DNA from 3 places in the Streptomyces sp. NPDC079020 genome. Region 2 is predicted to be linked to each of the others. Evidence: riboswitches for the same ligand, from Rfam matches in the RefSeq annotation. Region 2 holds a riboswitch; each other region holds the start of a gene.

Region 1 (4,628 bases), on a different contig from region 2:
ACCCAGCCGCCGGAGGGGTATCTCAAGGACGTCACGGCCGGGGTCTTCGCCGCGTTCTACGTACCGTTCCTGGCCACGTTCGTCGCGATGCTCCTGACGGCGGACGACGGGCCGCAGCGGGTGCTCACCTTCCTGCTGCTCACGGTGATCAGCGACACCGGCGCCTACGCGGTGGGCTGGCGCTTCGGCAAGAACAAGCTCGCACCGCGCATCAGCCCCGGGAAGACCCGCGAGGGCCTGCTCGGAGCGGTCGCCTTCGCGATGGCCGGCGGCGCGCTGTGCATGCAATTCCTGATCGACGGCGGCTCCTGGTGGCAGGGACTGCTGCTGGGCCTCGCGGTCGCCGTCAGCGCCACCCTCGGTGACCTGGGCGAGTCCATGATCAAGCGGGATCTCGGGATCAAGGACATGGGCACCCTGCTGCCCGGCCACGGCGGCATCATGGACCGGCTGGACTCGCTGCTGCCGACCGCCCCGGTGGTGTGGCTGCTGCTGGTGCTGTTCGTCGGATCCGGCTGAGCCGAACCCGCGCGCATACCGTCTGACCTGCAATTCTTATGGGTGAGGGTCCGTTGTCCACAGGGCGGCGGGCCCTCACTCGTCTTTCTGCGACACTGGATGAACCATGCCTAAGCCCGGAGAACTCACTTTCGTCGCGCCCCGCGGAGCCAAGAAGCCCCCGCGGCACCTCGCCGACCTCACGCCCGCAGAGCGCAAGGAAGCGGTCGCCGCGATCGGCGAGAAGCCGTTCCGCGCCCAGCAGCTCTCGCAGCACTACTTCGCGCGGTACGCGCACGACCCGGCGGAGTGGACCAACATCCCGGCCGCGTCGCGGGACAAGCTCGCCGAGGCGATGTTCCCCGACCTGATGTCCGTGGTCCGTCACATCAGCTGCGATGACGACACCACCCGCAAGACCCTCTGGAAGCTGCACGACGGGACGCTCGTCGAGTCCGTCCTGATGCGCTATCCCGAGCGCGTGACGATGTGCATCTCCTCGCAGGCCGGCTGCGGGATGAACTGCCCGTTCTGTGCCACCGGGCAGGCCGGGCTCGACCGCAATCTGTCGACCGCCGAGATCGTGCACCAGATCGTGGACGGCATGCGGGCACTGCGCGACGGCGATGTCCCGGGCGGCCCCGCGCGGCTCTCCAACATCGTCTTCATGGGCATGGGCGAGCCGCTGGCCAACTACAAGCGCGTCGTCGGCGCGATCCGGCGCCTGACCGACCCCGAGCCGGACGGCCTGGGGCTCTCGCAGCGCGGGATCACCGTCTCCACCGTGGGACTGGTCCCGGCCATGCTGCGCTTCGCCGACGAGGGCTTCAAGTGCCGGCTGGCCGTTTCGCTGCACGCCCCGGACGACGAGCTGCGTGACACCCTCGTCCCGGTGAACACCCGCTGGAAGGTCCGCGAGGTACTGGACGCGGCGTGGGAGTACGCGGAGAAGTCCGGCCGCCGCATCTCCATCGAGTACGCGCTGATCCGCGACATCAACGACCAGGCCTGGCGGGGTGACCTGCTCGGACGGCTCCTCAAGGGCAAGCGGGTGCACGTCAACCTGATCCCGCTGAACCCGACGCCCGGTTCGAAGTGGACCGCCTCGCGGCCCGAGGACGAGAAGGCGTTCGTCGAGGCCATCGCGGCCCACGGCGTTCCCGTCACCGTCCGTGACACCCGGGGTCAGGAGATCGACGGGGCCTGCGGTCAGCTGGCGGCGTCCGAGCGTTAGGCCGGAAATCGCCCGTGTAGCCTGGGTGCGAAATCAACTTCATATTCCGACAGGGGAGCGCCACAGCGCTGAGAGTGCGGCACCGGAACAGGTTGGCCGCAGACCCTCTGAACCTCGCCCGGGTCATTCCGGGTAGGAAGTTCGGTCATTACTCAAGCTGTTGCGCCCTGCCCGCTTGCGGTTCGCCGTGAGCGGGCAGGGCCGCGTCTCTTCCTGGTCACTCCAGGAGGAATCACATGAACACCACCAAGAAGTACGCGGCGACGGCCCTCGCCGCCGCGCTCGGCGTCACGGTGCTGGCCGGCTGCGGCAGTTCCGACGACAGTCCGGAGGGAGCCGGGGGCACCAAGGGCTCCGGCTCCAAGACCGTGACCCTGGTCAGCCACGACTCCTTCAACGCCTCGGAATCCGTACTGAAGGAGTTCACCGAGGAGACCGGCTACACGGTCGAGGTGCTCAAGAGCGGTGACGCGGGTGCCGCCCTCAACCAGGAGATCCTGACCAAGGGCTCTCCGCGTGGCGATGTCTTCTTCGGCGTCGACAACACACTGCTCTCCCGCGCCCTCGACAACGGCCTGTTCACGGCGTACGAGGCGAAGGGCCTGGACCGGGTCGCGGCCGCCGCACAGCTGGACGACAAGCACCGGGTCACTCCGGTCGACACCGGTGACGTCTGCGTCAACTACGACAAGAAGTACTTCGCCGACAAGAAGCTCGCGCCCCCGCAGTCCTTCGACGACCTGCTGAAGCCCGCGTACAAGAACATGCTCGTCACCGAGAACGCCGCGACCTCCTCTCCCGGTCTGGGCTTCCTCCTCGGCACCATCGCCGACCGGGGTGAGGACGGCTACCAGGACTACTGGAAGCAGCTGAAGAGCAACGGCGTGAAGGTCGTCGACGGCTGGGAGCAGGCGTACAACGAGGAGTTCTCCGGCTCCGCGGGCGGGAAGAAGGCCAAGGCGGAGCGGCCGCTCGTCGTCTCCTACGCCTCCAGCCCGCCGGTCGAGGTGCTGTACGCGAAGCCGCAGCCGGCCGAGGCCCCGACCGGGGTCGCCACCGGTACGTGCTTCCGGCAGATCGAGTTCGCCGGGCTGCTGACCGGCGCGAAGAACGAGGCGGGCGGCAAGGCACTGCTGGACTTCCTGATCAGCAAGAAGTTCCAGGAGGACATGCCCCTGAACATGTTCGTGAACCCGGTCGCCGAGGACGCGAAGCTGCCGGAGCTCTTCACGAAGTTCGGCGCGACCATCGACAAGCCCGTCACCGTGGCTCCGGAGAAGATCGCCAAGAACCGTGAGCAGTGGGTCCAGTCATGGCACTCGCTCGTCGTGAAGTAGGCGAGGCGCCAGGGTCCGGATCCTCCGCCGTCCGGCGCGGCGGCGGACGGTCCGGCGGCGCCCGGCGCGGGAACGCGGTGCGGCTGGGCCTGATGGCCGTGCCGCTCGCGTTCTTCGCGTTGTTCTTCGCCTACCCCGTCGCCGCGATCGTCGGCCGCGGCCTGAAGTCCGGGGGCAGCTGGCAGTTCGGCCGGATCGGTGAGGTACTGGCCCGGCCGGACATCCTGGACGTCCTCTGGTTCACCACCTGGCAGGCGTTCGCCTCGACCGGGCTCACCCTGTTGATCGCGCTGCCCGGCGCCTATGTCTTCGCCCGCCTGGAATTCCCCGGAAAGCAGCTGCTGCGGGCGGTCGTCACCGTGCCGTTCGTGCTGCCGACGGTGGTCGTCGGCACCGCGTTCCTGGCGCTGCTGGGGCGTGGCGGGTTCCTCGACGACCTGTGGGGCGTACGGCTCGACACCACCGTGTGGGCGATCCTGCTGGCCCATGTCTTCTTCAACTACGCGGTGGTCGTACGGACCGTCGGCGGGCTCTGGTCGCAGCTCGATCCCCGGCAGGAGGAGGCCGCGCGGGTGCTCGGCGCCGGACGGTTCGCCGCCTGGCGACGGGTGACGCTGCCCGCGCTGGCGCCCGCCGTGGCGGCCGCGGCACTGATGGTCTTCCTGTTCACGTTCACCTCCTTCGGTGTCGTGCAGATCCTCGGCGGTCCGGCCTACTCCACCCTGGAGGTGGAGATCTACCGGCAGACCGCGCAACTGCTCGACCTGCCGACGGCGGCCGTACTGACCCTCGTGCAGTTCGCGGCGGTCGGCGGGATCCTCGCCGTGCACGCCTGGACGGTGCGGCGCCGGGAGACCGCGCTGAAGCTGGTCGATCCCGCGCAGACGTCCCGCCGCCCGCGCGGCGCCGGACAGTGGACGCTGCTCGGCGGGGTGCTGCTGACCATCCTGCTGCTGATCCTGCTGCCGCTCGGCGTGCTGGTGGAGCGCTCGTTCGACGGGCCCGGCGGCTATGGCGTCGGCTACTACCGGGCGCTCCAGTCCGCCGGGGCGAGCGGATCCACCTTCCTGGTCGCCCCCCTCGAAGCGATCTGGAACTCCCTCCAGTACGCGCTGGTCGCGACCGTCATCGCCCTCGTCGTCGGCGGGCTCGCCGCGGCGGCGCTGACCCGGCGGGCGGGGCGGCTGGTGCGCGGCTTCGACGCCCTGCTGATGCTGCCGCTCGGGGTGTCCGCGGTCACCGTCGGCTTCGGATTCCTCATCACCCTGGACAAGCCGCCGCTCGACCTGCGGACGTCCTGGATCCTGGTGCCGCTGGCCCAGGCACTGGTGGGCGTCCCCTTCGTCGTACGGACCATGCTGCCCGTCCTGCGCGCGGTGGACGGGCGGCTGCGCGAGGCGGCGGCGGTGCTCGGTGCCTCGCCGCTGCGGGCCTGGCGGGAGGTCGATCTGCCGCTGGTGCGCAGGGCGGTGCTGGTCGCCGCGGGTTTCGCGTTCGCCGTGTCGCTGGGTGAGTTCGGGGCGACCGTGTTCATCGCGCGGCCCGACAATCCGACGCTT
Region 2 (4,628 bases):
GTGGAGCGGCCGGTCACCACGTCCTGGCCGATGATCGCGCGGGCGGCCGGCACCGGCAGGTCGCCCTGGCCCAGGTGCAGCACATCCGCGCCGATGGCGTGGGCGACATCGGCGCGGTCGTTCACGGCGAGGAGCTTGCCGTGGCGCAGGCAGGCGTCGGCGAACACTTCGAGGTGTTCCAGCTCCTCGGCCGCCTCCATGCCCTTGTCCCGCAGTTGGACGATGTCGACGCCGCCGGAGAGCACGGCGTCGAGGAACGCGGGAAGGTCACCCTGTCGCCTGCGGGCGTCCGTGCAGAGGTACAGCCGGGCGTCGGACAGCAGCTCGCGAGGCGTGGGCATGGCGGAATCCCCCCGGGGTTACCGCGGGGTACGGGCCGTGCGGCACGGCCCGTACCCCGCGTGCGGTTGTCTCGGTCAGACGGCGAGCGCCTGGGCGCGGCGCTTCACCTCCGTCCCGCGATTCTCGCTCAGGGCCTGCGCGGGAGTGCCGGGCAGGGTCGGGTCGGGGGTGAAGAGCCAGTCCACCATCTCTTCGTCGGAGAAGCCGTCGTCCCTCAGGAGCGTCAGGGTCCCCGAGAGGCCCTTGACCACCTTGTCGCCGTCGATGAAGGCGGCAGGCACCTGGAGTGTCCGGTTCTCACCACGGCGTACGGCGATGAGCTGGCCTTCCTTGACCAGCTGCCGCACCCGCGTCACCTCGATATCGAGCATTTCCGCGATGTCGGGAAGGTGGAGCCAGGCAGGGACTAGAGCATCGATCTTTGCGTCAATCTCGGTCACGAGGACAAGCGTGCCATCTGGGACCGACAGTCGGAAGCCGGGCCGACCGTACGGGGGTCGGCCCGCGCCGTCACAGGACCGCCGACTTCAGCGGTACGGAGGGGTCCGCGGCCCGCGCCGGGTCGATGGGCGCCCCCGATTCGATGAGCTTGCGGCCCTGCGCCAGGTCGCGCGGCCGGCCGACGGCGAGGACGGCGGTCAGCGCGCCGCCGCGGAGCCAGCACACCGACCAGGCGGGGTCGGCGGGGTCGCCGCGCCACAGCAGGGTGTCGGCCCCCGCGTGGTGGCCCGCGTACTGCACGAAGCGGCCGAACTGCTCGGACCAGAAGTACGGCACGGGGTCGTACACCCCGGGCCGCCCTTCCCCGTCGAGGGCGGCGATGTCCGCGGCGACGGTACGGGGGCCCTGGAGGGCGTTGTCCCAGTGGTGGACCAGCAGGCGTTCGCCGTAGCGGGCGGAGGGGAAGGAGGCGCAGTCGCCGACCGCGTACACATCGGGCAGCGAGGTGCGCAGCGCGCTGTCGGCGGTGACGGAGCCGTCCGGGCCGAGCGCGACGCCGGAGCCGGTCAGCCAGCCGGTGGCGGGCCGGGCGCCGATCCCGACGACCACCGCACCGGCCGGGAGGACCCTGCCGTCCGCGAGGACCACGGTGCCCTCCTCGACGCGGGCGACCCGGGCACCGGTGAGGAGTTCGGCACCGCTCTCGGCGTACCAGTCGGCCATCGGGGCGGCGGCCTCCGCGGGCAGGGCGCCGGCGAGCGGGCGGTCGGCGGCTTCGACGACGGTGACCGCGCAGCCCGCGGCGCGGGCGGCGGTGGCGAACTCGGCGCCGATCCAGCCCGCCCCCACGACCACCACGTCGTGCTGCCGCTCCAGGACGGGGCGCAGCCGGGCGGCGTCGTCGAGGGTGCGCAGCAGATGGACCCCGGGCACCCCCTCGGAGCCGGGCAGCAGCACGGGTTCGGCGCCGGTGGCGATGACCAGGACGTCGTACGGAACGGGACCGTCCGGTGTGTCCAGTTCATGTGCGCCGGAGCGCAGGGCGCTCACGTCCACGCCCAGGCGCAGGGTGATGTCCAGCGCCTCGAAGTCGATGTCGAACGCGGAGTCCTCCGCCTTGCCGAGCAGGACCGCCTTGGACAGCGGTGGCCGGTCGTAGGGCTGGTGCGGTTCGGCGCCGATCAGGGTCACCGGTCCGGTGAAGCCCCTTTCGCGCAGGGCCACGGCGGTCTGCACGCCCGCCATGCCCGCTCCGACGATCACGACGCGGCGCGTCCGCTGCCGTGCTGCCTGCTGTTCCGTCTGCTCGCTCACCCGTCCACCATAAACACCTGACGGACCGTCAGGAAGTGGGCTGCCCCTCCACGCCCGTCCCGCCGCCCTTCCGGTGCCCCCCTCCCGCGTCCCGCGTCAGCTGGGCGCGGGGGGCGTCTCCCGGGGCGACCGGGTTTAGGGTGGCAGACGGAAAACACTCGCGGGAGTCCGGGCGTACCGGACTGAGAGGGAGGCTGGACGGCCTCCGACCGTACGAACCTGATCCGGGTCATGCCGGCGAAGGGAGGGGCTGGACGCCCATGCGTTCTTCTCGTAACGGAAACGGATCCGACGTCCTCGTCATCGGGGGCGGAATCATCGGTCTGGTGACCGCCTGGCGGGCGGCGCAGCGCGGGCTGCGGACCACGGTCGCCGATCCCGGCCCCGGCGGCGGGGCCGCGCGGGTCGCGGCCGGAATGCTGGCCGCCGTCACCGAACTCCACTACGGCGAACAGCTGCTGCTCGGCCTCAATGTCGCCTCCGCGGCCCGTTATCCGGCGTTCGCCGAGGAGCTGACGGCGGCGAGCGGACAGGACATCGGCTTTCGCGCCTGCGGCACGCTCGCCGTGGCGCTGGACTCCGACGACCGCGCCCATCTGCGCGAACTGCACGCCCTGCAACAGCGTTCGGGGCTGCGGTCCGAGTGGCTCACCGGCCGTGAGTGCCGCCGGCTGGAGCCGATGCTGGCGCCCGCGGTACGCGGCGGACTGCGGGTCGACGGCGACCATCAGGTGGACCCCCGGCGGCTGGCCGCCGCGCTCCTGACCGCCTGCGAGCGGGCCGGGGTGGTCCTTCACCGGGACCGGGCCGAGCGGCTCACGGTCTCGGGCGGCCGGGCCGCCGGTGCCGTACTCGCCGACGGCACGGAGCTCGCCGCCGACCAGGTGGTGCTCGCCGCGGGCAGTCTCAGCGGCCGGCTCGCCGGGCTGCCGGACGAGGCCGTTCCGCCGGTACGCCCGGTCAAGGGCCAGGTGCTGCGGCTGACCGTGCCGCCCGCGTACGCCCCCTTCCTGAGCCGGACCGTGCGCGCCGTGGTCCGCGGCAGCCACCTCTATCTCGTCCCGCGCGAGAACGGCGAGCTGGTCGTCGGAGCCACCAGCGAGGAGCTGGGCTGGGACACCACCGTCACGGCCGGCGGGGTGTACGAGCTGCTCCGCGACGCGCACGAGCTGGTGCCCGGCATCACCGAACTGCCCCTCACCGAGACCCGGGCGGGACTGCGCCCCGCCTCCCCCGACAACGCCCCGCTGCTCGGCCCCACCGCCCTGCCCGGTCTCCTCCTCGCCACCGGCCACCACCGCAACGGGGTGCTGCTGACCCCCGTCACGGGTGACGTGATGGCGGAGGTGCTGACCTCCGGCGAGCTGCCCGAGGTGGCCCGCCCCTTCGCGCCGGGCCGTTTCGCGCCCGCCGCCGCCCGTGTACCCGCCGCCCCCGTATCCCAGGAGCAGCCCGCATGACCCGGCCCGATCCGGCCCGCGCCGCCGCGCCCGCCCCCGTATCCGCGCCCTCCGCCGTGCCCTTCGCCGTGCCCGTCGCAGCCCCGGCTCCCGTTCCGGCCCCCGCTCCCCGTCCGGCACCCGGCGCGTCCGTCGCGGTCACCGTGAACGGCGAGGACCGCGACCTGCCCGCCGGCACCGCGCTGGACGCCCTCGTCGCGACGCTGACCTCCGCGCACCGCGGAGTCGCCGCCGCCGTCAACGAGAGCGTCGTCCCGCACGGCCGGTGGTCCGCCACCACGCTCGGCGACGGCGACCGGGTCGAGATCCTCACCGCCGTGCAGGGGGGCTGACCGTGTCCGGCGATCTCTTCACCCTCGGCGGCACCGCCTTCACCTCCCGGCTGATCATGGGCACCGGCGGGGCCCCGAGCCTCGACGTGCTCGAACGCTCCCTGGCCGCCTCCGGCACCGAGCTGACCACCGTCGCGATGCGCCGTCTCGACCCGACCGTCCAGGGCTCGGTGCTCTCCGTCCTGGAACGGCTCGCGATCAGGGTCCTGCCGAACACGGCGGGCTGCTTCACGGCGGGCGAGGCCGTACTGACTGCCCGGCTGGCCCGGGAGGCGCTCGGTACCGACTGGGTAAAGCTGGAGGTGGTGGCCGACGAACGGACGCTGCTGCCCGACCCGATCGAGCTGCTGGACGCGGCCGAGACCCTGGTCGACGACGGGTTCACGGTGCTGCCGTACACCAACGACGACCCCGTGCTGGCCCGGAAGCTGGAGGACGTGGGGTGCGCGGCGATCATGCCGCTCGGCTCCCCCATCGGCTCCGGCCTCGGCATCCGCAATCCGCACAACTTCCAGCTGATCGTCGAACGGGCCGGGGTGCCGGTGATCCTGGACGCGGGGGCCGGAACCGCCTCGGACGCCGCACAGGCGATGGAGCTCGGGTGCGCGGCGGTGATGCTGGCCTCCGCCGTGACCCGGGCGCAGGAGCCCGAGCTGATGGCGGCGGCGATGCGGCACGCGGTGGACGGCGGACGGCTGGCCCACCGGGCGGGCCGGATCCCGCGCCGCCACTTCGCCGA
Region 3 (4,628 bases), on a different contig from region 2:
TGCTGGTCTTCGTCGTCCTGGTCGGCGGTGTCGTCTTCATCGTCCGGAAGTTCATGTCGTCGTCCTCGTCGCGCGGCGACTGGTAGGAAGACCTGCGCCGCGCGGCGGCAGGCGCGGCGCAGCTCCGATGAACACGCAGAGCGACGACGGTTAGGCCAGCTGAGCTAAGTCGCCCAGGAAACTGCATCCCGAAACGGGCGGTACGGATACAGTGGGGTACCGCTGCCGCCATCTGGGATGTCACAGTCCGTCACCACCCTGACCAGTGGTTTGTATGACAGTCCGTTTGCCGGACCCCAGGATCGCGGCAGGCCCGTGGGGGCGGCCCCCACGGGAGGGCTGACCGCCCGTCACCATGCCTGGGGGTGACCTTTGACCACGGCAACGAATGCCGCTGTCCCGACACTGATCGGTTCGGTTCAGCGGGCGCTGAGGCTGCTGGAGGCTGTGGGCACCCATCGGGACGGGGCACCAGCGAAGCAGCTCGCGCGGGAGGCGGGCCTTCCGCTTCCCACCGCGTACCACCTGTTGCGCACCCTGACCCATGAGGGCTATCTCCGCAGGGAGAAAGGCGTTTTCGTCTTCGGCGCGGCCGCCGAGAAGCTGACCGGGCTGCAGGCGGTGCAGAATCGTCGCAGCTCCGTCAGTGACTCGCTGGCGCATCTGCGCGATGTCATCGGTGCCCCGGTCTACTGCGCCGTCTACCGCGAGGGTGAGGTCGAACTCATCGCCGTCGCGGACACCCCGGCCGCTCCCGCCGTGAACGAGTGGGCCTCGTTCCGGGAGACGGGGCACGCACACGCGATCGGCCAGTGTCTGCTGAGCCAGCTGGACGAGAAGGCCCGCGAGGAACATCTCGACCGCCATCCGGTCCAACCGCTCACCCGTTACTCAGTGCGAGATCGTGAGTCGCTTCTTGAGCGATTCAGAACGATGGAGCGTACGGAACCTGTCATCGAGCGACAGGAGTACGCACTGGGCACGGTGTGCGCCGCCATCCCCATCACCGCAGGTTCCACGGTCGCCGCAGTGGCCATTTCCTTACCCCTTGACCAGGCGGATCGGTTGCTCCCCGCAGTCGAACAGCTACGTGGCGAAGTGACGAGCCTCTTGCGTTCGTTCGTGTTCTCTATCAGTATCTGAAAAATCACTCCTTGTGATCTGCTATCGCGTGCACCACGATGGCGTCAATAGGGTCAGGGGGGATCATTCCTGGCCAGTTTCATCTACTGCGGGGTTGAACGATGCGCGAGTCGGTTCAAGCAGAGGTCATGATGAGCTTCCTCGTCTCCGAGGAGCTGTCTTTCCGAATTCCGGTGGAGCTTCGCTACGAGGTCGGTGATCCGTACGCGATCCGAATGACGTTCCACTTGCCCGGCGACGCCCCTGTGACCTGGGCGTTCGGCCGTGAGTTGCTGTTGGACGGTCTGAACAGTCCCAGTGGGGACGGTGATGTGCACATCGGGCCGACGGAGCCCGAAGGGCTGAGCGATGTGCACATCCGTTTGCAGGTCGGCGCGGACCGCGCCTTGTTCCGGGCCGGTACGGCGCCCCTCGTGGCGTTTCTCGACCGGACGGACAAGCTGGTGCCGCTGGGGCAGGAACACACGCTGGGTGACTTCGACGGAAACCTCGAAGAGGCGCTCGGCCGGATCCTCGCCGAGGAGCAGAACGCCGGTTGATACGGACAGGTCCCTTGCCGGTTCAGGAGAGCGGCTCGACGCCTGCCGAGGGGCGGCGCGGCGTCCGCGGGGAGAAATGGGGTGGTTGTCGCCGGCAGGGGCGAGGTGCCGGTTGAAGCGCGGTTGAGTGCCGGTCGAGCGGGTGGTACGCCGGTCGTTCGCGGTCATGCCTTGCGACGACGGCCTCTCCCGGTCCGTACGGGTGCAGGAGCTCCGGCTTCCGCGCCGAGCCCTGTGCGGTCCGCGGAGACGACCAGAGCGGCGAGCACCGTGGTCACCGGTACCGAGGCGACCAGTCCGATCGATCCGACCAGCGTCCGGACGATCTCCACAGCGACCAGCTCGCTGTTGGCGACCGATCCCACACTGCTCTGGGCGATGGTGAAGAGCAGCAGCAGCGGCAGTGCCGCGCCCGCGTAGGCGAGCACCAGGGTGTTGACGACCGAGGCGATGTGGTCCCTTCCGATACGGATCCCTGCCCGGTACAGCGCCCGCCAACCCATCCGCGGGTCCGCCTGATGCAATTCCCAGACGGCCGAGGTCTGGGTGACGGTCACGTCGTCGAGCACGCCGAGCGAGCCGATGATGATCCCGGCGAGCAGCAGGCCGCTCATGTCGATCTCCGGGTACAGGCCGTGGATGAGGCCGGTGTTGTCGTCGGTGTTGCCCGTCAGGCTCGCCCAGCCGATGAAGAGCGAGCCGAGCAGCCCGATCAGCAGCAGTGAGATCAGTGTGCCGATGACCGCGACGGACGTACGGGCCGTCAGCCCGTGGCACATGTAGAGGGCCGCCAGCATGATGGCGCTGGCCCCGATCACCGCGACGACCAGCGGATTCGACCCCTGAAGGATCGCGGGCAGGATGAACAGGGTCAGTACGGCGAAGGACACGGCGAGCGCCACCAGTGCCATCACCCCGCGCAGCCTTCCCACGACGACGACCGCGAGGGCGAAGATCCCGGCGAGCAGAGCCATCGGGACCGTCCGGTCCACATCGATGACCGAGTACTGGAGGTCGTGCGGCGCGTCGGGCGCGTACGCCACGACCACGCCCTGTCCCTCACGCAGCTGCCGGGGGGCGTCGGGCTGGATCACCTCGACGAACTTCCGGCCCTTGTCGTTGCCGGTGGTCACCTCGATCGTGGCCTTCTCGCACTGCCCCGACTGCTCGTTGACCGCTTCCCGTCCGGACGGAGTGGAGGTGCCCCCGGTCGGCGGCACCTGTGCGGCGTTGACGTCCTTGCAGTCGACCTTGTCGACCTGCACCACTGTGCCTTCCTGGGTCTGCCGGTCGAAGCCGACGCCGGTGCGCTCGTGCGCCGGGACGCCGCCGGGCCAGAAGGCCACGAGACCGACCACGACCGCGGTGGCGAAGGGGATCAGTACGGCCGCGATGACCTTGCGCAGATGCTTGGAGACGGGCGCGGCGGGGCCGTGACTGTGCGAGTGGCCATGTGCGTGGCCCTGGGATGCGGGGTCGCTTTGGGGGGAAGTCACGGGGCGATCATCGCAAGAACGGGAGGGGGCCTCTGGTCAGCTCGCCACGAAGGGCGCTAGCGTGGTGGCACCTTTGCACACGCGGGAGCTCGGAGCACCGGGCTGAGAGGACGCTGATCTCCGTACATCTGTACGGGACATGCTGCGTCGACCGCCGAACCTGTTACCGGGTAATGCCGGCGTAGGGAGTAGGTCTCATGACCACATCGGACGCACGCACGCCTGCCTCGAAGCGGAATGACCAGGAAGCGCAGAATGTGCGCGTCGGTCAGGGCGCACCGGACGACGAGGCCGGGAAGTCCATCGGCTGGCACAAGGGATACGTCCAGGGCTCACGCCCGGACCTCCGGGTGCCGGTCCGCCAGGTGCACCTCACCAACGGCAACGACGTGACGCTGTACGACACATCGGGGCCGTACACCGATCCGTCCGTCGACACCGATGTCCGCCGCGGGCTCGCACCGCTGCGGGAGAACTGGATCACCGCCCGCGGCGACACCGAGGAGTACGCGGGCCGTCCGGCCCGCCCCGAGGACGACGGGCTCAAGCACACCTCGCCGCGTGGCGGGCTGCGCAACCTCGACGCCGTCTTCCCGGGCCGGCCGCGCCAGCCGCGCCGCAGCCGGGACGGACGGCCCGTCACCCAGCTCGCGTACGCCCGGCGGGGTGAGATCACTCCCGAGATGGAATTCGTCGCGATCCGGGAGAACGTCGAGCCCGAGGTCGTGCGCCAGGAGATCGCCGAGGGCCGGGCCGTGCTGCCCGCCAACGTCAATCACCCGGAGACAGAGCCGATGATCATCGGCAAGCGGTTCCTGGTGAAGGTCAACGCCAACATCGGCAACTCGGCGGTCACCTCCTCGATCGAGGAGGAGGTGGACAAGATGACCTGGGCCACCCAGTGGGGCGCCGACACGGTCATGGATCTCTCCACCGGGCGCAACATCCACACCACCCGTGAGTGGGTGCTGCGCAACTCCCCGGTGCCGATCGGCACCGTCCCGCTCTACCAGGCCCTGGAGAAGGTCGACGGCAGGGCGGAGGAGCTGACCTGGGAGATCTACAAGGACACCGTCATCGAGCAGGCCGAGCAGGGCGTCGACTACATGACGGTGCACGCCGGCGTGCGTCTGCCGTACGTCCCGCTGACCGCCCGCCGCAAGACCGGCATCGTCTCCCGGGGCGGATCGATCATGGCGGCCTGGTGTCTCGCGCACCACAAGGAGTCGTTCCTGTACGAGCGCTTCGAGGAACTGTGCGAGATCCTCGCGACGTACGACGTGACGTACTCGCTGGGCGACGGTCTGCGCCCCGGCTCGATCGCCGACGCCAACGACGAGGCGCAGTTCGCCGAACTGCGCACGCTGGGCGAGCTGAACACGATCGCCAAGCGGTTCGGTGTGCAGACGATGATCGAGGGGCCGGGCCATGTCCCGATGCACAAGATCAA

Evidence for each region. A riboswitch is a leader RNA that binds a small molecule or an ion and turns the genes downstream of it on or off. The one in region 2 is predicted to bind thiamine pyrophosphate.
Region 1: linked by a shared signal. The riboswitch ahead of ACIGJO_RS28720 (thiamine ABC transporter substrate binding subunit) and the one ahead of thiO (glycine oxidase ThiO) in region 2 are both predicted to bind thiamine pyrophosphate.
Region 3: linked by a shared signal. The riboswitch ahead of thiC (phosphomethylpyrimidine synthase ThiC) and the one ahead of thiO (glycine oxidase ThiO) in region 2 are both predicted to bind thiamine pyrophosphate.

What each region holds. Positions count from the first base shown of each region.
Region 1 is NZ_JBITUB010000016.1:86,130-90,757, forward strand. Features, by position in the region: gene ACIGJO_RS28710 (phosphatidate cytidylyltransferase) at 1-519, shown strand, start outside; gene rlmN (23S rRNA (adenine(2503)-C(2))-methyltransferase RlmN) at 626-1,732, shown strand; TPP riboswitch at 1,774-1,889, shown strand; gene ACIGJO_RS28720 (thiamine ABC transporter substrate binding subunit) at 1,969-3,069, shown strand; gene ACIGJO_RS28725 (ABC transporter permease) at 3,162-4,628, shown strand, end outside.
Region 2 is NZ_JBITUB010000001.1:324,169-328,796, forward strand. Features, by position in the region: gene thiE (thiamine phosphate synthase) at 1-341, opposite strand, end outside; gene ACIGJO_RS01500 (Rv2175c family DNA-binding protein) at 417-782, opposite strand; gene ACIGJO_RS01505 (NAD(P)/FAD-dependent oxidoreductase) at 853-2,097, opposite strand; TPP riboswitch at 2,248-2,360, shown strand; gene thiO (glycine oxidase ThiO) at 2,358-3,557, shown strand; gene thiS (sulfur carrier protein ThiS) at 3,701-3,889, shown strand; gene ACIGJO_RS01520 (thiazole synthase) at 3,892-4,628, shown strand, end outside.
Region 3 is NZ_JBITUB010000004.1:306,309-310,936, forward strand. Features, by position in the region: gene ACIGJO_RS10940 (DUF5326 family protein) at 1-86, shown strand, start outside; gene ACIGJO_RS10945 (IclR family transcriptional regulator) at 373-1,143, shown strand; gene ACIGJO_RS10950 (SsgA family sporulation/cell division regulator) at 1,245-1,682, shown strand; gene ACIGJO_RS10955 (YibE/F family protein) at 1,847-3,178, opposite strand; TPP riboswitch at 3,250-3,383, shown strand; gene thiC (phosphomethylpyrimidine synthase ThiC) at 3,376-4,628, shown strand, end outside.